DNA from 4 places in the Mesorhizobium sp. M1A.F.Ca.IN.020.04.1.1 genome. Region 4 is predicted to be linked to each of the others. Evidence: predicted binding sites of a transcription regulator. Region 4 holds the regulator's gene; each other region holds the start of a gene.

Region 1 (5,509 bases), on a different contig from region 4:
GACGCGATTACGGCCGAAGCCGCGAAGTAGTTCTGGAATCTGCCGATGAGCGTTCGTCACTTCACCGACCTGTCCGCCGTTTCCGCAGGCGATCTGCGCGTCATGCTGGACGATGCGATGGCGCGAAAGACCAGGCTCAAGGCCGGCGAGCGTTCGAAGCCGCTCGAGGGCAAGGTGCTGGCGATGATCTTCGACAAGCCTTCGACGCGCACGCGCGTTTCCTTCGACGTCGGCATGCGCCAACTCGGCGGCGAGACCATCATGCTGACCGGCACCGAGATGCAGCTCGGCCGTTCTGAAACCATCGCCGACACCGCCAAGGTGCTGTCGCGCTATGTCGATGCCATCATGATCCGCACCACCTCGCATGACCGGTTGCTGGAACTCACCGAAAACGCGACCGTGCCGGTGATCAATGGGCTGACCGACGATACCCATCCCTGCCAGCTGATGGCCGACATCATGACCTATGAGGAGCATCGCGGTCCGGTGGCCGGCAAGACCTTCGCCTGGACAGGTGACGGCAACAATGTGCTGCACTCGCTTCTAGAAGCCTCGGCGCGGTTCCGCTTCAACCTCAATGTCGCCGTGCCGGAGGGCAGCGAGCCGTTCGAGAAATATGTCGACTGGGCGAAGGCCAATGGCGGCAAGGTGAGGTTTGCCGGCTCGGCCGAAGAGGCCGTCGACCAGGCCGATTGCGTCGTCACCGACAGCTGGGTGTCGATGGGCCAGGAGCATCGCGCCCGCGGCCATAACGTCTTCCTGCCCTACCAGGTCAACGCCGCGCTGATGGCGAGGGCGAAGTCCGACGCGCTTTTCATGCACTGCCTGCCTGCGCATCGCGGCGAGGAGGTCACCGACGAGGTGATCGACGGACCGCATTCGGTGGTCTTCGACGAGGCCGAGAACCGGCTGCACGCCCAGAAGGCGGTGCTGGCCTGGTGCCTGGGCGCTTGACCGGGGTCGACTTGATCCGCGCCAACTTGATCCGGGGATGTGTGATGCCTATTTGCGGGCCATCACTGAAATCGAACGCGCTTCGACCCATGCCGCCTGGAAAGCGGGATGGATGCGCCCCGGAGTTTTGTCATGCTGGAAACGCTTTCCTTGGCTGAGCATCAACCCAAACTCGGCGAATTCGGCTTCGCAGGCGACGACCATGTCGTGCCTTACGAAGTAGCGCCCCTGGATGTGCGCGGCCGCACGGTGCAGCTCGGGCCGATGCTCGACGCCATTCTCAGCCGCCACGATTATCCCGAGCCGGTCGCGCGCCTGCTGGCGGAGGCCTGCGTGCTCACCGTGCTGCTCGGCACGTCGCTGAAATTCGAGGGCAAGTTCATCCTGCAAACCCGCACGGACGGACCGGTCGACATGCTGGTGGCGGACTTTACCACGCCGCATTCGTTGCGCGCCTATGCGCGCTTCGACGCCGACCGGCTGCAGGCGCTGATTGCCTCGGGCGAGATCTCGCAGGAGAAGCTGCTCGGCACCGGCGTCCTGGCCCTGACCATCGATCAGGGCGCGCACACGCAGCGCTATCAGGGCATCGTCCAACTCGACGGCACATCGCTGGAAAAAGCCGCGCGCACCTATTTCCGCCAGTCGGAGCAGATCCCGACCGATCTGAGGATGTCGGTTGCGAAGCTGGTGACCCCGGGCCCGGGCGGGGCCCGCGAGCAATGGCGCGCCGGCGGTATCCTGGCGCAGTTCCTGCCGCAGGCGCCCGAACGCATGCGCGTGCCCGACATTTCGGGCGGGGATGGCGATCCGCGAGACGTGGCGCACGAACCGGCCGACAATTCCTGGCGGGAACTCTTGGCGCTGCTCGGCACCATCGAGCCGACCGAGCTCATCGATCCGACGGTGGGTGCCGAGCGGCTGCTCTACCGGCTGTTCCACGAGCACGGCGTGCGCGTCTTCCGCGGTGTGCCGGTCGCCGATCAGTGCTCCTGCTCGCGCGACAAAATCCGAGGCATTCTCGAAGGCTTCTCGGCCGAGGAGATCAAGGACTCGACCGAGGACGGCGGTATCCATGTCGCTTGCGAGTTCTGCTCGACGCAGTACGACTTCGATCCGGCGGAGTTTGCGGCGGAGTGAGAAAGCTCCGGCTCCTCGCCCCCGCTTTGCGGAGGCGGGGAACTCGAGTTCTTTAATTCACCGTCCTTTTCGTCCCCGGCATATCGAGCGAGAAAGCCGGAATGGCGACGTCGAACGTTTCGCCGCGGCCGTTGCGCATCGTGTAGTGGCCGACCATGATGCCGGATGGCGTCGAGAGCGGGCATCCCGACGTGTACTGATAGCTGTCGCCGGGGTTGAGCTCCGGCTGGTCGCCGACCACGCCCTCGCCGCGCACCTCTTCGACTCGGCCACGCCCGTCGGTGATGTGCCAGTAGCGCGACAGAAGCTGCACGAACTCGTCCGACCGGTTGTCGATCGTCACCTGGTAGCCCCAGACATAGCGGTTTTCGGACGGATCGGAACGGTCCTCCAGATAGAACGGCCTGACCTGCACTTCGATGTTGCGCGTCACGGCGCGATACATGAGCCACTCCGGTGCCGCAGGGAACATTTTACCGCGCTTCGCGGTTCTACCTCCGCGGCGTCGCCAGCCTGCCGGCTTTTCCACCGCAAGTGCCGACAAACAATGTCATTTAAGTGACACATGACAATGTTGGTGTGCACAAACCGTGCGGGCGACTCGGGCGCTTTGTCGAGTGATGAAACGGCCTCGGGCGGCCTTTCCGGAGTGACCAGATCTCGATGGAACTGACCCTCGCAGCCGCCTTTGCCTCCTCGGCCCTTCTTTTTTCCAACCTTGCCAGCATCCTGCTCGCGTCGTCGCGGCTGAAGCCCAGGCGGGTCATTCCTCCGCCTTCCAGCAAACAGCCGCCTGTCTCGATCGTCGTGCCGTCGCGCGGCGTGGAGCCGTTCACGCAGGAGACGCTCGACCGCGCCTTCTCGCTCGATTGGCCGCGCTACGAAATGATCTTCTGCGTCGCGCACGCCGAAGATCCCGTGGTCAAGCTGATCAACGCCGCCATCGCGCGCTTTCCGAATGTTCCGGCGCGGCTCCTCGTCGGCGATGACAGGATCAGCGCCAATCCCAAGCTCAACAACTGCATCAAGGGCTGGCAGGCGGCGCGGCACGACTGGGTGATCCTCGCCGATTCCAACGTGCTGATGCCCAAGGACTATGTCCAGCATCTGATGGCGGCCTGGGGACCGGACACCGGCCTCGTCTGCTCGACGCCGATCGGCTCGCGGCCGGACGGTTTCTGGGCCGAAGTCGAATGCGTCTTCCTCAACACGCTGCAGGCGCGCTGGCAATATGCCGGCGAAGCGCTCGGCCTTGGCTTCGCCCAGGGCAAGAGCATGCTGTGGAACAAGCCGATGCTGGATGCAAATGGCGGCATCCAGGCTTTGGCCGCCGAAATCGCCGAGGACGCGGCGGCGACCAAGCTGGTCAACAGCCTTGGCCTTGGGGTCAATCTCGTGGCCGCGCCCTTCGAGCAGCCGCTCGGCCAGCGCACGCTCGCCGAAATCTGGTCGCGCCAGGCGCGCTGGGCGCGGCTGCGCCGCGTCACCTTCCCATTGTTCTTCGCGCCCGAAATCCTGACCGGTGTGGTCGCGCCGCTGCTTCTGGCGCTGATCGCGGCGGCAAGCGCCGGTGTCAGCCTGCCCGCGACCGCGCTCTGCGTGCTGGCGATCGCCTATGTGCCCGAATGCATGCTCGCCTGGTCCAAGGGCTGGTATCTGTCGCCGCGCAGCGTCACCGCGATGATCGTGCGCGACGTGATGCTTCCCGCCATCTGGGCGCGCGGCTGGCTTGGCGGAGCCGTCGAATGGCGCGGCAACGCAATGACCATCCGCAACAGCGGGATGACTGAACTCGAAGAGATTGCTTGAGCCTGCTGCGGCTCAAGCGCGCTCTTTGCAGCCGTGGCGGTTCATTCCTTCGCCGCCTTGAGCGCCTGTTCGATGTCGGCGAGCAGGTCGTCGGTATCCTCCAGCCCGACGGAGAGCCTCAGCGTGCCTGGTCCGATGCCGAGCTCGGCGCGCGCCTCGTCGCTGAGGTTTTTGTGCGTCGTCGTCGCCGGATGCGTGATCAGGCTCTTTGCGTCGCCGAGGTTGTTCGAGATCAGCACGATGTCGAGCGCGTTCTGCAAGGCGAAGGCCGCCTGCTTGCCGCCCTTGACGTCAAGGCAGATCAGCGTCGAGCCGCCCGACATCTGCTTCCTGACGATATCCGCCTGGGGATGGTCGGCCCGGCCCGGATAGATGACGCGGGCGATCTCCGGCCGGCCAGCCAGGAAGTCCGCGATCTTGCCGGCGCTTTCGGTCTGCTGGCGCACGCGCAGCGGCAGCGTCTCGAGGCCCTTCAGCAGCGTCCATGCGTTGAATGGCGACAGGCTCGGGCCGGTGTGCCGGAAATAGTCGTGCAAGTTCTCGTCGATCCACTTCTTGTCCGACAGGATGACGCCGCCGAGGCAGCGGCCTTGTCCGTCGATATGCTTGGTCGCCGAGTAGACCACGATATGGGCGCCGAGCTGCAGCGGCTTCTGCTGCAGCGGCGTGGCAAAGACGTTGTCGACGATCACGCGTGCGCCGATCGAATTGGCTAAAGCGGCGACAGCGGCGATATCGACCACTTCCAGCGTCGGGTTGGTCGGGCTTTCCAGGAAGAACAGCTTGGTGTTCGGCCTGACCGCTTTTTCCCAATTGGCAATGTCGGTGCCGTCGATCAGCGTCGCCTCGATGCCATAGCGCGGCGCCAGCGTCTCGACCACCCAGCGGCAGGAACCGAACAGGGCTCGCGCCGCAACGATGTGATCGCCGGCCTTGACGCTGCAGAGCAGGGCGGCGGACACGGCGGCCATGCCGGAAGCGGTGGCACGTGCGTCTTCCGCGCCTTCCAGCGCGCACATGCGCTTCTCGAACATATCGACGGTCGGGTTGGCGTAGCGCGAATAGATGAAGCCGGGTTCCTCGCCCTTGAAGCGGGCCTCCGCTGCCTGGGCCGTCTCGTAGACATAGCCCTGGGTGAGATACATCGCCTCGGCGGTCTCGCCGAAGCCGGAACGCAGCGTCCCGCCATGCACGAGTGCCGTCTGAGGTTTCCAGTTACGCGTCTTGGTCATCGCCCTGCTTCCAAACACAAAAAAACCGGCCGCGACGTCGCAACCGGTCCATACGGCCTTGCGGCCCGACGGTCCTTTAGCGACTTGTTTAACGTGGCTGCAAGCCGACCGGCCAAATCACCACGGGATAACGACCCTTTAGACCTCGCCCGCGCTTGCGTCAATTGCCGGCTTGATTAAGAGGTTTGTACCAGGCAGCCTCAGCAAAAGTGTCCCGCGGTTTTGCGACAGGAAACTGCGACGACAATGACTTCGCCCGGAGCCAGACATTGCGGCAGACAGGCATTCTTCCCGATCAGGACATCGCGGCGCTCTTCCAGTCGGGCGCGCTGAAGTCGCCGCGCGCGCTCGACACCAACCAGATCCAGCCG
Region 2 (5,509 bases), on a different contig from region 4:
CAGAAGCCGGAGATGCTGGCGCTGCGCAATAAGGCGGCCGACTTTGTCCAATCCTTCCGCTACCGCGACCGGCTGGAAGGCGTTCCGATCCATGACGAGCAAGGCACGCATGACCGGCCGCACGATCTCACCTGCCTCTACAAGCCCACAGTCGTCGACAAGCTCCTGGCGCAGCTCGGCAGCAAGCCATGGCACGGCGAGCGGCCGCTGATTGCCGTCTTCATAACGGCCGAGCAAGGGGCGCAACATTTCGTGCTGACGGCCGACGAGGATCGCGGCCAGTCAATGCGCGAATCCTTTGCCAACGCGACGGCGCCGCTCTCGGTGTATGTCAGCTTTCCAAAGGCTGACCAGCTCGCCGGCCTCGACGACAAGGCGCTGCGCACTGCCGATATGGCAAAGCTCGACCAGCTCGCCCGGCAGGCGGGTGCCGACCGGGCGCTCGCCGGCAGCATCGTGTGGAACGACAAGGAATTGGGCTGGATCGCCGACTGGCGGCTGGCCGAAGACGGCAAGACCTATCAATGGCAGGTGCGCGGCGTCAGCTTCGACGAGGCTTTTCGCGTGGCTGTGAAGGGCGCGGCACAGATTCTGTCGGGGAATGGACAGCCGTAAACGTCGGCTGCCCTTCATCCGCCTGCCGGCACCTTCTCCCCGTCAAGGGAGAAGGGAAGTGCTCCAGCGCCGGCGATCCCCTCTCCTCGTTCTTCGCGGAAGCAACTGGCACAATCGTGTCGCATTGGTCAGCGGCAGGGGCGCATGGTAAAAGCCGGGACGACAACAGAGTTCTGGCGATGAACAAGTTTACCCCCGCAAAGCCTGCCGGCGCCCGCAGCGTCGACGAGATCACAGGCAGCCGCAGGCTGCGGCGCATGCGCAAGGCCGACTGGTCGCGCCGGCTGGTGCAGGAAAACCAGCTCTCGGTGAACGATCTGATCTGGCCGATCTTCGTCGTCGACGGCAAAAATGTGCGCGAGCCGATCGCCGCCATGCCGGACGTCTACCGCCTGTCGGTCGACCTCGCGGTGAAGGAAGCGGAGCGCGCCGCCAAGCTCGGCATCCCGGCGATCGCGACTTTCCCCAACATCGAGCTTTCGCTGCGCGACCAGACGGGCTCGCATATCCTCGATCCCGACAATGTCATCAACCGGGCCACCCGCGCCATCAAGGACGCGGTGCCGGAGATCGGCATCATTACCGACGCGGCACTCGATCCATTCACCAGCCATGGCCATGACGGCATCGTGCGCGACGGCATCATCGTCAATGACGAAACCGTCGAGCAGGTCACGGCCGCGGCCGTCATCCAGGCAGCCGCCGGCGCGGACATCATCGCGCCGTCCGACATGATGGACGGCCGCATCGGCGCGATCCGCGACGCGCTGGACGCCAACGGCTTCCAGGACGTGGCGATCATGTCCTATGCGACGAAATTCGCCTCGGCCTTCTACGGCCCCTATCGCGAGGCAGTCGGCACCGCCGGCCTGCTCAAGGGCGACAAGAAGACCTATTATATCGACCACGCGAATTCCGATGAAGCCGTGCGCGAGGCCGAGCAGGATCTGGCCGAAGGCGCCGACATGCTGATGGTGAAGCCTGGGCTGCCCTATCTCGACATCATCCGCCGGCTGAAGGACGAGTTTCAGATGCCGACCTTCGCCTACCAGGTGTCGGGCGAATATTCGATGATCAAGGCGGCCAGCGCCAATGGCTGGATCGACGGCGAAAAGGCGATGCTGGAATCGCTTCTCGCGCTCAAGCGAGCCGGCTGCGACGGTGTCCTCACCTATTTCGCGCCGACCGTTGCGGAGATGCTGAGGGGCTAGGCCCAGGCCCTCGCCGCGTCACCTGGGCGCCGCCCGACGAGTTGATCGCTCGCCGGAAAATTCCGCTTGCATAATGCAATCAGTTAAGCTACTCCATGACTGCTTGCAAAATGCAACTAGTTCAGGCGATCATGTCAAAGCTGCGCGTCAACGCTTTCACCCTGTCGCTGGACGGTTACGGCGCCGGCCCCGATCAGACTCTCGAAAGCCCGCTCGGCGTCGGCGGCGAAGGACTGCATAAATGGATGATCGGCACGCGCACCTTTCGTGAGATGGTGATCGGCAAAGACGGCGGCACCACCGGCAGCGACGACAGCTTCGCCGCGCGCAGTTTTGAGAATGTCGGCGCCTGGATCCTTGGCCGCAACATGTTCGGGCCGGTCCGCGGCGAATGGCCGGACGAGAGCTGGAAAGGCTGGTGGGGCGACAACCCGCCCTATCACGTGCCGGTCTTCGTGCTCACCCATCACAAGCGGGCGCCGATCTTAATGGAAGGCGGCACGACGTTTTACTTCGTCACCGACGGCATCCATTCGGCGCTCGAACAGGCGAAGACGGCCGCCAAGGACAAGGATGTGCGGGTCGGCGGCGGCGTCGCCACGATCCGGCAATATCTGAAGGAAAGCCTGATCGACGAGATGCATCTCGCGATCTCGCCGATCCTGCTCGGCTCCGGCGAGCATCTTTTCGCCGGGCTGGACATGCCGAAGCTCGGCTACCGCTGCACCAGCCAGGTCGCGACCGCCGACGCGACGCATGTGATGATCGGGCGCGCGTAAGCTAGGCTCCCCCTTCTCCCTCTGTGGGAGATGGGGAAGTGCTCAATACTTCGACGGCACATAAAGCTCGCGCGGCAGCACCTGGCGCTCGTAGGCCGGGTTGAAGACGCGCTCCGGCAGCGTGATCTCCTCATGCGGCACGTCTTCGTAAGGCATTTGCTGCAGCAGGTGATCGATGCAGTTCAGTCGGGCCCGCTTCTTGTCGTTGCCTTCGACAATGAACCACGGCGCTTCCTTGATGTTGGTACGGGCGAAGGTCTCTTCCTTGGCTTTGGTGTATTGTTCCCAGCGCACGCGCGACTGCAGGTCCATCGGCGACAGCTTCCACTGCTTCATCGGATCGTGGATGCGCATCAAAAAGCGCATCTGCTGCTCCTCGTCGGTAATCGAGAACCAGTATTTCACCAGCGTGATGCCGGAGCGCACCAGCATGCGTTCGAATTCCGGCACGTCGCGGAAAAACTCTTCGACCTGATCCGCATTGGCAAAGCCCATCACCTGCTCGACGCCCGATCGGTTGTACCAGGAGCGGTCGAACAGCACGATCTCGCCGCCCGCCGGCAGATGCGGCACGTAGCGCTGGAAATACCATTGCGATCTTTCACGCTCGGTCGGCGCCGGCAGCGCGACGACGCGGCAGATGCGCGGATTGAGGCGCTGGGTGATGCGCTTGATGACGCCGCCCTTGCCGGCCGAGTCGCGTCCCTCGAAGATCACCACCAGCTTCTTCTTGTGGTAGGCAACCCAGGACTGCAGCTTGATGAGCTCCGACTGCAGACGCAGCAGCTCGCGGAAATAGGTCGTCCGCTCGATGGAGGGCGGATGCGACTTCTTGTAGATCCTGGCGATCTCGAGCGAGAGCGCGGGCTCGGAAATCTCCAGCTCATAGTCCTCGTCGAGCGTGTCCTCGAGTTCGGCTTCCAGCCAGTCCTTGGCTCCGGAATTCGTCTTGACCTCGTTCATTGCGCAGCTCCTGCCTGTCAGCCACTTTCGCCTCAGATGCGCTCCGGCCGCGGCCGGAAACACAACTCCGTAAGCCGACTGAGATACAGACGCGCAATGACGGTTTTATTGCGAGCAGGAGCCGGCAACGCTGGACCAGCCGATATGTGATCGGCCCGTATCGATGGCGGGGCGACAAGCCGCCCGAATTGTCCTACAAATACTTTCGCCTCTTCCCGGCGCCCGCGACGGCGCGCCTCTTCAAAACAAATCGCAAGGACCTGACATGGAATACCGCACGCTTGGCCGTTCCGGCCTGAAGGTTTCGACATTGACCCTTGGCACGATGACCTTCGGCGGGACGGGCCCGTTCGCCGCCGTCGGCAAATCCGATCTCTCGGAGGCGAGCCGCATCATCGATACCTGCATCGATGCCGGCATCAATCTCATCGACACCGCCAACGTGTATTCGAACGGCCTGTCGGAGGAGATCGTCGGCGAGGCGCTCGGCGGCAAGCGCAAGAACGATGTGCTCATCGCCTCCAAGGCGCGCATGCGGATCGGAAACGGCCCCAACGACGAAGGCCTGTCGCGCCATCACCTGATCCGGGAATGCGAGCGGAGCCTGAAGCGGCTCAAGACCGACGTCATCGACATCTATTTCCTGCATGAGTGGGATGGGGTCACGCCGCTGGAGGAAACGATCGCTGCGCTCGACACTTTGGTCAGCCAGGGCAAGATCCGTTATGTCGGCTGTTCCAATTATTCGGGCTGGCAGGTGATGAAGGCGCTCTCGATCAGCGACAGCCATCATCAGCCGCGCTTCGTCACGCAGCAGATCCACTACACGCTGGAAGCGCGCGAGGCGGAGTACGAGTTGCTGCCGATCTCGGTCGACCAGGGTCTTGGCGTGCTGGTGTGGAGCCCGCTGGCCGGCGGCCTGCTGTCGGGCAAATACCGTCGCGACAGCCCGACGGCCCGCCAGCTTGGCGGCTGGTCCGAACCGCCGATCCGGGACGAGGGAAGGTTGTGGCGGATCGTCGACGTTCTGGTCGAAATCGGCAAGGCGCGCGGCGTTTCGGCGGCACAGGTGGCGCTTGCCTGGCTGCTCGGCCGCCCGGCCGTTTCTTCGCTGGTGATCGGCGCCCGCAACGAAGCCCAACTCAAGGACAACCTCGCCGCGGCCAGCCTGACGCTGTCCCTGGACGAGCGCCTGCGCCTCGACGACGTCAGCCGCCCGCCGGTGCTTTATCCCTACTGGCACCAGCAGCTCACCGCCAAGAACCGGTTCGGCCCCGCCGACCTGGTGCTCGACCGCAGCGATATCTAAGAATCCGCGCCGTGCTCCGCGCCCGAAAACGCGCGGAGGTCAGCCGGCGATAAAACGCCAGACCTCCGGGTCGGGTTCGATCTGGCCGCTGAGCACGAAATATTTGTAGAGGACGAGCAGCGATACCGCCCGCTCGTCCTTTTCGTTGCTGAACCGGCGGCAATAGGCGTTGGCCGCCGTTATGATGCGTTGGGCTTCCGCCGGGTGTTTTTCGAAATAGGCGATCTTGTCGGCGACGTCCGAAAAATCCGACGCCAGAGGCACGTAGTGAACATCGGCCTCGAGCTCAGCCTCGGCGAACCAGGTTTCGTAGGTCGGCGGCGGCATCAGGCAGAGCGAATTCGAGCTCATGATCCACTTGAGGTTCGTCGCCACGTCATTGCCTTCGAGCGAGACGATGTAGCGGAACTGCCGCTGCTGCGCGATCGTGAGATACGGCTTGCGATAGTTCTCCGGGGCGCTTGGCTTGGGCGAGCCGGCATCGCAAGACGGCAGGTCGCGCACGGCATCGACGAACCGTTTGCGGATCGGATTGTTGAAATGACCGCGCCAGACCGCCATCGGGCGCTTGTCGGCGAAGGACAGATTGTCCTTTGGCATGTTGAAATGGCGGAACTTGTCGAGCTTCATGA
Region 3 (5,509 bases), on a different contig from region 4:
GCTCCGTAAGGGCGCCGGGATCGTCGGCAGGGCTGTCGGCGGTCGCCGTCGCGACTTTCTTGTGCGGCTCAGCCTTGGGAGTTCTGCGGCGTGGCAGGCTTGAGACGCACGCCCCTGCCGCCGCGCTCGCTGGCCTGGTTCTCGCCGATCAGCTCCACCCCGGCCTCGTCGAGTCCCTGGATGACCTTCATCAGCGTATCGACCACGCCTCTGACGACACCTTCACTCGCTTCCATGCGTTGGATGGTCGGAAGCGAAACCCCGGCGCGCTCGGCGAGCGTTTTCTGGTCGATACCGGCCAACGCCCTCGCGGCGCGCATCTGCGCGGCAGTGATCATCGGCCAGAACCCCTGTCTGAGTCTGCAGTATCAATGGATAATCCAAAGATCATGATGTTTCAAGCATCATAACAAACAGTTGAAACATGAGTACTCATTCGCTGTCCGCCACCACTTTGCGCCGCTGCAGCAGGCGCGCTGCAAGCCAGCACAACATGGCCCAGGCAAAGCCGGCGCACCAGCCGGCAAGCACGTCGGACGGCCAATGCACGCCGAGATAGACGCGGCTGGTTCCGACCAGCACCGTGGTGAGCACGGCGAGGCCGAGCACGAAGATCTTCGTCCTGCGGTTCGGTAGGAAACGCGCGGCGAGCGAGCCCAGCGTGAGATAGGTCACCGCCGACAGCATCGCATGGCCGCTCGGAAAGGAGAGCGAGGTCTCGTTGACGAGATGCGAGACGAGATCGGGGCGGGGCCGGTCGACCTCGAACTTGAGCAGGCTGGACGCCGCCTGACCGCCCGCCACCGAAACGAACACGAACAGTGCGGTCGCCGGTCGGCGCATCAGCAGAAAATAGACGATCACCGCAGTCGTGATCAGCACCAGCACGCTGGTGCTGCCGAGCGCGGTGATATCGCGCACCGCGCCTTGCAGCCAAAGCGGACCGATCGGGCTGTCCGGCTGCCCGGCATGGCGGAAGGCGAGCAGGATTTCCGTGTCCAACGCATGCGGAGTCATGGCGCGCGCCACGCCCATGAGTTCCACCAGGCCCCATAGCCCGCAGGCGATGGCCAGCCCGGCCGCAAGCACCGGGAATTCTATTCTGTTGAGCAGCGCCTTGGCGGTCGATTTCATGCCGGGCCTGCTCCAATTACAGCCGCTGCATATAGGGTCCGAGCGTGATCAGCGCGACGGCCGCGATCGCCAGCACGACGCCTGTCGCTTGGAAAGTGTTGAGGCGCTCTCCAAAGAAGACCAGCGCCACGATATTGACTGAGACCAGCTGGATCACTGCCGACAGGCTGAACGACACCGACATGCCGAATTCGCGGATCAGCCTGAGCATGATCAGATTGCCGGCGGAATAGAGCGCCAGCGTCAGCACGATCTTGCCGAGACTCGGCGCCAATCCCCATTGTTTGGCCGCCATCGCGGCCAGCAGGAAAATCACAGTCGAAACGCCAAGCTGCGCCAGTCCCCAGAGACTCACGTTCATCCCTCCCGAAGCGGCCTTCGCCGCGCCGCTCGCCGCTTTTGTTTCCGAAGCGCGCGAAGCCGTCAAGCTGATGGCGTCGGGCAAGCTACGGTGCGACGGGATCGAAGGCGGAATCTCGCAAGGCAAGCCCCGCAGCCATGGTTGGCGTCCTTGCGCCGAGCGCGCTCGGGAGCCTGCTCGCCGTGTGTTGTGGGCCTCGTGTGGCGCCAATGCGTGGGCGAACAGTCATCAGCCGGCAAATTGGCATTGCTCAATGGGGCTGATGTCACGAAAATGTGATCGGGCGCCTATAGGGATCGACCGGTTACACGTTCCAGCCACCTCAAGAGCCAGAGGACAGCCCATGACCCAACCTGAGATTCGCTTCCGTACCAGCCAGCTTGAGGAGAATGACGGCCCGCCCGTCAATCCTACCGACAACCGCACGATGGGCGAGATCATCGCCGCGCGCTTCTCGCGCCGCGACTTCCTCAGGGGTTCGCTGGCTGTCTCGGCCATCGCCGCCACCGTGAGCCCGCTGGCGCTCGTCGCGGCAGACGAGGCGCGCGCCGCCGAGGTCTCGGCCTTCAAATTCGACGAGCTCGAGGCCGGCATCGACGACAAGCACCACGTCGCGCCGGGCTACGATGCCGACGTGCTCTTGCGCTGGGGCGACCCGCTCTTTACCGATTCGCCGGAATTCGACCCGGCAAAACAAACGGCCGGAGCCCAGGCAAGACAGTTCGGCTACAACAACGACTATATCGGTTATATCCCGATCGAGGGCTCGGACGAGCATGGCCTGCTGGTCGTCAACCACGAATACACCAACCCGCATCTGATGTTCCCCGGCATCGTCAAGATCGTCGACAAGGACGGCAAGAAGGCCGCCGAGGTGGCGCCGCTCAGCAAGGAGCAGGTCGATGTCGAAATGGCGGCGCACGGCGGCAGCATCGTCGAGATCCGCAAGGAGGGCGGCAAATGGCAGGTGGTGCGTGACGGCAAGCTCAACCGCCGCATCATGTCCACCACCGAAATGGCGCTGTCCGGTCCGGTAGCCGGCCATGATCGCGTCAAGACCAATGCCGACCCGTCTGGCACCAAGGTCTTCGGCACCCTCAACAACTGTGCCGGCGGCGTCACGCCCTGGGGCACCTATGTGATGGCCGAGGAGAACATCCACGGCTATTTCTCGGGCGAGTTGCCGGAAGGCCACAAGGAGGCCGCCAACTACAAGCGCCTCGGCATTCCGGAGGGCGCCTATGAATGGGGCGCGCATTACGATCGCTTCAACCTCGCGAAGGAACCGAACGAGCCCAACCGCTTCGGCTGGGTCGTCGAGGTCGACGTCAACGACCCGAATTCGGTGCCGAGGAAGCGAACCGCCATGGGTCGCTTCAAGCATGAGGGCGCCGAATCGATCGTCACCAAGGATGGCCGCGTCGCCTTCTATCTCGGCGACGACGAACGCTTCGACTATGTCTACAAATTCGTCACCAAAGGTACGTTCAATCCGAACGACCGCGCCGCCAACATGAACCTGCTCGACGAGGGCACGCTGCATGTTGCCAAATTCGCCGAGGACGGCTCGGTCGAATGGATGCCGATCGTGTTCGGCGAAGGTCCGCTGACGGCGGAAAACGGTTTCGCCAGCCAGGCCGACGTTCTGATCGAGACGCGTCGCGCCGCCGACCTGCTCGGCGCCACCAAGATGGATCGGCCGGAAGACATTCAGCCCAATGCCGGCAACGGCAAGGTCTATGTCATGCTGACCAACAATTTTAAGCGCAAGGCCGACCAGGTCGACGCCGCCAATCCGCGCGCGGCGAACGCCTTCGGCCACATCATCGAGATCGTCGAGGACGGCGGCGACTGCGCCGCCACCAAGGGCAAGTGGGACGTGCTGCTGAAGTGCGGCGATCCTTCGGTGGCCGATGTCGGCGCCACCTTCTCGACTGCCACCACCGCCAATGGCTGGTTCGGCATGCCGGACAATTGTGCCGTCGACTCGGCCGGCCGCCTGTGGGTCGCGACCGACGGTCAGGGCCCGAAGGCCACCGGCCGTACCGACGGCCTGTGGGCGGTCGACACCGAGGGCGCGGCGCGGGCGACCTCAAAGCTGTTCTTCCGCGTGCCGATCGGCGCCGAGATGTGCGGCCCGCTATTCGCGCCGGACGACCAGACCGCCTTCGTCGCCGTCCAGCATCCGGGCGATGGCGGCGAGGACTGGGAAGCTTTTGGCCGCCCCTCCTATTACGAGGATCCATCGACCCGGTGGCCGGACTTCAAGCCGGACATGCCGGTGCGTCCGGCGGTCGTTGCCATCACCAAGCAGGGCGGCGGCAAGATCGCGGTCTGATTGGCGACTCGCTTAAGCAGGGGAAGGGTTGCGGTGATCCGCGACCCTCCTCACCTTGCGATTACTCCACGCCTCGGACCACGGCCATGTTCAGGGTGGTTCTCAACCGGAAGCCGATAGCCTCGTAGAGGCCGATGGCCGGAGCATTGCTGTCATAGGCGTGCAGGTATGGAACCTCGCCCCGCGCCATGATCCGGTTCGCCACGAACAGCGACAGCAGCCTGGCAAGGCCGCCGCCGCGGAAATCCGGATGCGTGCACACGCCGCTGAGCTCGGAGTAGCCGGGCTGCTTCATGCGCTCGCCGGCCATCGCCGCGAGCCTGCCGTCTATCTTCACGCCCCAGAACTCGCCGAGGCTCAAGGCTTCGAGCGTGAACGGGCCGGGCTTGGTGAGCGATGCCAGAGCGAGCATCTCGGCCGCATCGTCCGGCGTCAGTCGCTGTACGCGCTCGTCGGAGACCGCCTCAAGCCGCTGCTCGGCAACCATCTGCACCAGGGACGCGGTCGAAACCGCGGCAAGTTCCGAAGGCAGAGCGATCGGGTCCGTCTGAACCAGGATGGCGCTTTCAAGCGGCGGGAGCAGCTTGCCCAGAGATTGTAGGCTTTCCGCATCGTCCGCGGCTGTGGCGGCGAAGGGAACGATCGAAGGCCGGTACCGCCGGGCGAGGGTATCGCCTTCCGCAAAGGCCTGGTGGCGCGTCGCCAACGCGCTCCAGATCGGACGGTCGAGAACATGTTTCATTGTGCGACGGCCTTGGGCGCGACTGCCTTGGCCTTGTCCGCCCGGCGGTCGAGCGGGGTCGCGGCCAATCGATCCTCGATGGCGGCGAGCTGGCCAAGCAGCGGCCCGGAGAGGTCCGCGCACAATTCCGCGACCGCGCCCTCGATGCGCGGCCAGACGTCGTGCTTCGCGGCATCGACCAGCCGCTGGCCGTCCGCGGAGAGGGAAACGATCCGGCGCCGCTGGTCGTCATCCGATTGTGCGACCTCGACCAGGCCGAGCTCGGTGAGCAGCGACACGGCCCGCGTCACGCCCGGCTGCGCGATGCCGAGCGACTGCGCCAGTTCGCCGACCGGCAGCGGCCCCAGCCTGTCGAGCGCGGCGAGCAGCGGATACTGACTCGACTGGATCCGCACATCCAGGCGATCGAGCACGCGCTGCGTGTCGGCCTGCAACTGCTCGCCAATGCGCTTCAGCCTGCTGCCGAGGCAGAGAAAGCCGAGGGACCTCAGAACATCTTCCATCGTCGAACTGCCGGAACGAAAAGGATAACATGATATATAATCTTGCATGGAAATTGGCAATATGGTTTCACGATGCAGCCGGAGCGCCGGCTTTGGCCGGTAGACATTCCCTCTTCATTCGCCGCCGATAGCATCCTATATGGCGCTGGCGCGACATGACCGATCCGTCGCGCCAAGGCGACTGATTCGAGGCCCGTGGGCTCCGGGTCTTTCTTCATCGGCATGCGGACGCTTGATGCCATCCCTGCGCATCCATATCGACAGGTTTCTTGACGGCGCGGCGCCCAAGGTGCCGCGGCGCGAGCTGACGCATCTCGAGCGCCTGGAGCTGGTGCGGCGCCATGGCGACTTCTCGCTCGCCTATTCCACCGCCGTGCAGCAGAAGCTGTCCTACTTCAGCGAAGGCGATGGCTACATCGCATTCGGCACCA
Region 4 (5,509 bases):
GCGCGCCGACCATGCCGAGCATGCGGGTGTCGAGCTCGGTCGCCTTGAGGAAGCGCCCGACGGTGCTCAGTTCGGAAGCCCGCGCGCGATCCGCCGGCGGGTTGGCCGGCGTATCAGAGGTCGTATCGGTCATGATCTCCTCCCACCGGCTTGCCGTCTGGCGCGGATGCCGGACCACGATGCTAGAGCAATTCCAGGAAAAGTGCGTGGCCGCCTGGAATTGCGCGGAAACAAACGGCTGTAGCAGTTCGGCGATCCTGCCGGACAGTGAACTGCCCCAATGGTCTCCGGCTTCAGTACGCCCGAAAGCCTTTGGAGAAACGCCGCGGCTGTCGGGCCGCGGCGCTGCGTTTGAACTTGACGGCCAGCTTAGTTGCAGACCGCGACGCTGCCGGCGGCAACGCCCGCGCAGACTTCATCCTTCTTGATCCAACCCGCGTCGATGACGAGGTTGAGATTATCCTTGGTGATCGCGACCGGGGTCAGGAACAGCGACTTGACGGTGTTGCCGCCAGGCGTCGTGAAGTCCTTGGCGCCCGCGATGTCGGTCATCTTCTTGCCGTCGGCGAGCTGCGAGGCGATCTCGGCGGCGTGCTTGCCGAGCTCGCGCGCGTCCTTCCACACCGACACCGTCTGGGTGCCGAGCGCGATGCGGTTGAGCGCGGCATGGTCGCCGTCCTGGCCCGAGACCGGAACGGTGCCGGCCAGCCCTTGCGCCGTCAGAGCCGCGACGACGCCGCCGGCGGTGCCGTCATTGGCCGCCACCACCGCGTCGACCTTGTTGTCGTTGGCGGTCAGGAACTGCTCCATGTTCTTCTGCGCATTGGTGGGAAGCCAGCCATCGGTATAGGCCTCGCCGACATTCTTGATCTTGCCGCTGTCGATGGCTTCCTTCAGCACTTCCATCGAGCCGGAGAACAGGAAATCGGCGTTCGGGTCGGCGCCCGAGCCCTTGATGAAGACGTAATTGCCCTCGGGCTTGGCCTTGAACACCTCGCGGGCCTGCATGCGGCCGACTTCCTTGTTGTCGAAGGTCAGATAAAACACGTCCTTGTTCTCGATCAGGCGGTCGTAGCCGACGACCGGAATGCCTTCGTCGAGTGCCTTCTGCACCGCCGGCCCGATGGCGGAGGCGTCCTGCGCCAGGATGATCAACGCATTCGCGCCCTGCGAGATCAGGCTTTCGACGTCGGTCAGCTGCTTGCCTGGATTGGACTGTGCGTCGGCGGATATGTACTTGTCGCCGGCGGCCTCGATCGCCTTCTTCATCGCCGCTTCGTCGGTCTTCCAGCGCTCTTCCTGGAAATTGGACCACGAAACGCCGATCACCTTGTCCTTCGCCTGTGCGACCGACGCCAACGTCAACGACATGGCGACGCCCGCCAGAATGGCGGCTGCGAATCTCTTCATGATATCCTCCCTGCGCCCCTCGCGGCGCGACCCAGACTGGCCCGAAGGCGATGAGGCTTTTTTTCGAGCCTCGAAAAAATACTGATCCAACGCTAAAGCGCTGTCAACTGCAATTCTGACGGTTTTTGAGGTGGTCACGTACTTTTTTCGAGACCCGCAATAAATAATGACAGTGCCGACCGCTTCTGCCACTATCGCGGAACAGTTCGGGAGGAGGCGCAGCCCGGTCCACCGAAACTTGTAAGACCAGGACGGTTCGGGTGCCGGCGTGCGGGACTGAACCGATCTGGCGCGTCGCCGAGTCCTGTGCATGATCGAGAGGCCGCGCTGACTGGGAGGAGACAAAAATGTCGGTCGGAATCCGCCACGACGATCTGCGCCGGCGCAACCGCGCCATGGTGCTCTCGGCCGTGCGCCGGGCCGGCCAGCCGTCGCGCACGGAAATCGCCGCGACCACCGGGCTCAGCCATTCGACCATTTCGGCGATCTCTTCCGACCTGATCCAGGAAGGCGTCTTGGCCGAGAGCAAGCCGAGCGAGACCGCGTCTCTGAAGCGCGGCCGGCCACAGGTGGGCCTCGCGCTCAAGCCTGAGGCGGCGGCGGTGGTGACGGTGGTGCTGTCGCTCAATTTCCTCTCGGTCGCCGTTATCGATTATGCGGGCCAGGTCATCGCCGAGGAGCAGCGCCGCCTCGATACCCTCACCATGCCGCGCAACGAGCTGATCGGCGAATGCTTGGCGATCGTGCGGCGCCGGTTGGACGACCCGGACCTCGACGTCGGCAGCGTCGCCCGCATCGCCATGGGCATCCAGGGCATCACCGATTCCCATGCCCGCGCCATGCTATGGTCGCCGATCACGCCGCTGACCGACATTCCCTTCGCCGACATCCTGGAAAAGGAATTCGGCATTCCGGCCACCATGGAAAACGACTGCAACATGATGGCGGTGGCGCTGCAGTGGCGCGATCCCGACCGCTATCGCGACAATTTCATCGCCATCCTGCTCTCGCACGGCATCGGCATGGGCCTGGTGCTGAAGGGCGAGCTGTTCACCGGCACGCATTCTTCCGGCGGCGAGTTCGGCCACATGATCCATCGCCCGGGCGGCGCGCTTTGCCGTTGCGGACGCCGCGGCTGCGTCGAGGCCTATGCCGGCAACTACGCCATCTGGCGCAGCGCCATGAAGATGAGCGAGGACGCCGAGCCGGTCGATGTCGGCGACGCCGACATGCGGGCGCTCGCCGCCAAGGCGCGCGAGACGGATGGCCCGGAGCGCGAGGCCTATCGCCGGGCCGGCGAGGCGCTGGGCTTCGGCCTTGGCAGCCTGTTCGCGCTGATCGACCCGGCGCCGGTCGCCATGGTCGGCGTCAGCGCCGCCGCCTTTGACCTGATCGAGCCGGCGCTGCGCGAGGCGATCGGCCAGACCGCCGGAGGCCAGCATTCAAACTCGATCTCCTTCGATACCGAGCCGAACGAATTGCCGCTGATCCGCGAAGGCTGCGCCGTGCGCGCGCTGACCTTCGTCGACCAGGAGATTTTCGCCCCGGGCGTGCAGGCAAGAGCGGGCAAGAACGTGGCCTGAGCAGCTTCGATAGCGATCGTTGTCTTCTGTGCGTCCTGCAGACGCCGGAGATTAGCGAAGGCCCCGCAGCTTCGTCATTCCAGGGCGGAGCAGGAGCGAAGCTCCGTCGCGGAGACCCTGGAATCCATGCCATTACCTCAATCGTCGGATGAGCGGAGCAGAATTTCTGCACCGCCGCGGCGCGTCGAAGTCGCGTGGATCGTCGGGTCTGCGCCGCGTCGCGACGCTTCGTGCTCCGCCCGTGGACGGCGAAGCACCAGCGTCTCGATAACCCGCCAGCGCAGATAGAACCCGTCAGACCTTCGATGCCCTGGATCTAATCTTCCCTGATCGCGTAGCCCGCCCCACGGATGGTACGTATGACGTCCGGCATCCGGCCGTTGTTGACCGCCTTGCGCAGGCGTCCGACATGCACGTCCACGGTGCGCTCGTCGATATAGATCGTCTCGCCCCAGACATTGTCGAGCAGCTGGCTGCGCGAGAACACCCGGCCGGGATGCCGCATCATGAATTCAAGCAGCCTGAACTCGGTCGGGCCGAGCCGGATCTCGCTCTTCTTGCGGTAGACGCGATGCGATTCGCGGTCGAGGACGATGTCGCCGACCTTGAGCACGCTGGACAGCACCTCGGGCTTGGCGCGGCGCAGCAGCGCCTTGACCCTGGCCATGAATTCCGGCGTCGAGAACGGCTTGACCAGATAGTCGTCGGCGCCGGTCGCGAGGCCGCGCACCCGGTCGCTTTCCTCGCCGCGCGCGGTCAGCATGATGATCGGCAGGCGTTCGGTCTCGGGCCGCATCCTGAGGCGCCGGCAAAGCTCGATGCCGGACACCGCCGGCACCATCCAGTCGAGCACCAGAAGGTCGGGCACATTCTCCTGCAGGCGGATCTCGGCCTCGTCGCCGCGGGTCACCACCTCGACCTGATAGCCCTCGGATTCGAGGTTGTAGCGGAGCAGCACCCCCAGCGGTTCCTCGTCCTCCACCACCATGATGCGTGGCGCGATCATATAGCAGGCACCTTCGCTGTCAGGCCGCCGGCGCCGACATCGTCGTCTCGTCCTGCTTAGGACGATTCGCGGGCAATTGCGTGCCGGTCAGCACATAGTAGGCGTTCTCGGCGATGTTGGTGACGTGGTCGCCGATGCGCTCCAGATTCTTGGCGCAGAACAACAGATGCGTGCAAGCCGTGATGTTGCGCGGATCCTCCATCATGTAGGTCAGGAGCTCGCGGAAGACGGCGGTGTATTTGACGTCGATGCGCTCGTCGTCGTTGCGGAGCTTGGCGAGCGCCGTGGCGTCGCCGGCCGCGTATTCCTCGATCACGCCCTGCACCTGGATCAGCACCAGCTGCGCCATCGAATCGATGGAGTGCGAAAGGTCGCGCGGCGCGGCGCTGACGCCGACCGAGCCGACGCGCTTAGCGATGTTCTTGGCAAGGTCGCCAATGCGCTCGAGATCGCCGGCCATGCGGATGGCGCCAACGACGCTGCGCAGGTCGTCGGCCATCGGCTGGCGTTTGGCAATCAGCGTGACGGCGCGATCGTCGAGCTCGCGTTGGCGCGCGTCCATGATGGCATCGTCGGAGACCACGCGCTGCGCCAGCGCGTTGTCGGAATTCAGCAGAGCCTTGGTCGACGCGCCGACCATCGAGCCGGCAAGATCGCCCATGTCGCGGATAAGCTGGCTGATCTGCCTCAGATCCTCGTCGAAGGAAGCGACCGTATGGGCCATGGTTATGTCCTCGTATGAACTCAGCCGAAGCGGCCGGTGATGTAGTCCTGCGTGCGCTTCTCGCGGGGCGAGGTGAAGATCTTCTCGGTCCGGTCGAATTCGATCAGCTCGCCGAGATACATGAACGCCGTCTGCCGCGAGACGCGCGCTGCCTGCTGCATGTTGTGGGTGACGATCACGATCGTGTAGTCGGCCTGCAGCTCGTCGATCAGCTCCTCGATCTTGGCGGTCGAGAGCGGATCGAGCGCCGATGCCGGCTCGTCGAGCAGGATGACCTCCGGCTTCACCGCCACGGTGCGGGCGATGCAGAGCCGCTGCTGCTGGCCGCCCGAAAGGCTCTGGCCACTGGCGTTGAGCTTGTCCTTGACCTCGTTCCACAGCGCGGCGCGCTTCAGCGCCTGTTCGACGCGATTGTCCATCTCGGCCTTGCTGATCTTCTCATACAGCCTGACGCCGAAGGCGATGTTCTCGTAGATCGACATCGGGAACGGCGTCGGCTTCTGGAACACCATGCCGATCTTGGTCCTGAGCAGGTTGAGGTCCTGCGAGCGGTCGAGGATGTTCTTGCCGTCGAGCAGCACCTGGCCTTCGGCGCTCTGCTTCGGGTAGAGCTCGTAGATGCGGTTGAGCACGCGCAGCAGCGTCGACTTTCCGCAGCCCGAAGGTCCGATGAAGGCGGTGACGCTGCGCTCGGGCAGCGACAGGTTGATGTCCTTCAGCGCCTTCGACTGGCCATAGTAGAAGTTGAGGTTCTTGACTTCGATCTTGGCCTTCTCGGCGGTCGTC

Evidence for each region. The regulator PhoB, encoded in region 4, activates phosphate uptake and scavenging genes when phosphate is short. The targets are predictions, from matches to a motif close to TGTCATNNANCTGTCAT.
Region 1: EOA49_RS00030 (ceramide glucosyltransferase) is a predicted target of PhoB. The motif match lies at 2,646-2,662, and genes of this name have one in related genera.
Region 2: ppk2 (polyphosphate kinase 2) is a predicted target of PhoB. The motif match lies at 3,665-3,681, and genes of this name have one in related genera.
Region 3: EOA49_RS07955 (PhoX family phosphatase) is a predicted target of PhoB. The motif match lies at 1,759-1,775, and genes of this name have one in related genera.

What each region holds. Positions count from the first base shown of each region.
Region 1 is NZ_RZSN01000001.1:2,108-7,616, forward strand. Features, by position in the region: gene EOA49_RS00010 (aspartate aminotransferase family protein) at 1-30, shown strand, start outside; gene argF (ornithine carbamoyltransferase) at 46-957, shown strand; gene EOA49_RS00020 (Hsp33 family molecular chaperone) at 1,066-2,097, shown strand; gene apaG (Co2+/Mg2+ efflux protein ApaG) at 2,150-2,542, opposite strand; gene EOA49_RS00030 (ceramide glucosyltransferase) at 2,761-3,906, shown strand; gene EOA49_RS00035 (O-succinylhomoserine sulfhydrylase) at 3,948-5,138, opposite strand; SAM riboswitch at 5,195-5,272, opposite strand; gene EOA49_RS00040 (2'-deoxycytidine 5'-triphosphate deaminase) at 5,408-5,509, shown strand, end outside.
Region 2 is NZ_RZSN01000135.1:8,633-14,141, forward strand. Features, by position in the region: gene EOA49_RS23145 (DUF2066 domain-containing protein) at 1-615, shown strand, start outside; gene hemB (porphobilinogen synthase) at 795-1,826, shown strand; gene EOA49_RS23155 (dihydrofolate reductase family protein) at 1,958-2,605, shown strand; gene ppk2 (polyphosphate kinase 2) at 2,648-3,568, opposite strand; gene EOA49_RS23165 (aldo/keto reductase) at 3,834-4,877, shown strand; gene EOA49_RS23170 (glycosyl transferase family 90) at 4,917-5,509, opposite strand, start outside.
Region 3 is NZ_RZSN01000024.1:6,587-12,095, reverse strand. Features, by position in the region: gene EOA49_RS07970 (helix-turn-helix transcriptional regulator) at 69-338, opposite strand; gene EOA49_RS07965 (phosphatase PAP2 family protein) at 433-1,134, opposite strand; gene EOA49_RS07960 (hypothetical protein) at 1,151-1,489, opposite strand; gene EOA49_RS07955 (PhoX family phosphatase) at 1,839-3,833, shown strand; gene EOA49_RS07950 (GNAT family N-acetyltransferase) at 3,895-4,575, opposite strand; gene EOA49_RS07945 (MarR family transcriptional regulator) at 4,572-5,078, opposite strand; gene EOA49_RS07940 (phosphatidylglycerol lysyltransferase domain-containing protein) at 5,314-5,509, shown strand, end outside.
Region 4 is NZ_RZSN01000005.1:37,624-43,132, forward strand. Features, by position in the region: gene EOA49_RS02550 (sugar ABC transporter permease) at 1-133, opposite strand, end outside; gene xylF (D-xylose ABC transporter substrate-binding protein) at 370-1,410, opposite strand; gene EOA49_RS02560 (ROK family transcriptional regulator) at 1,758-2,993, shown strand; gene phoB (phosphate regulon transcriptional regulator PhoB) at 3,310-3,999, opposite strand; gene phoU (phosphate signaling complex protein PhoU) at 4,019-4,723, opposite strand; gene pstB (phosphate ABC transporter ATP-binding protein PstB) at 4,744-5,509, opposite strand, start outside.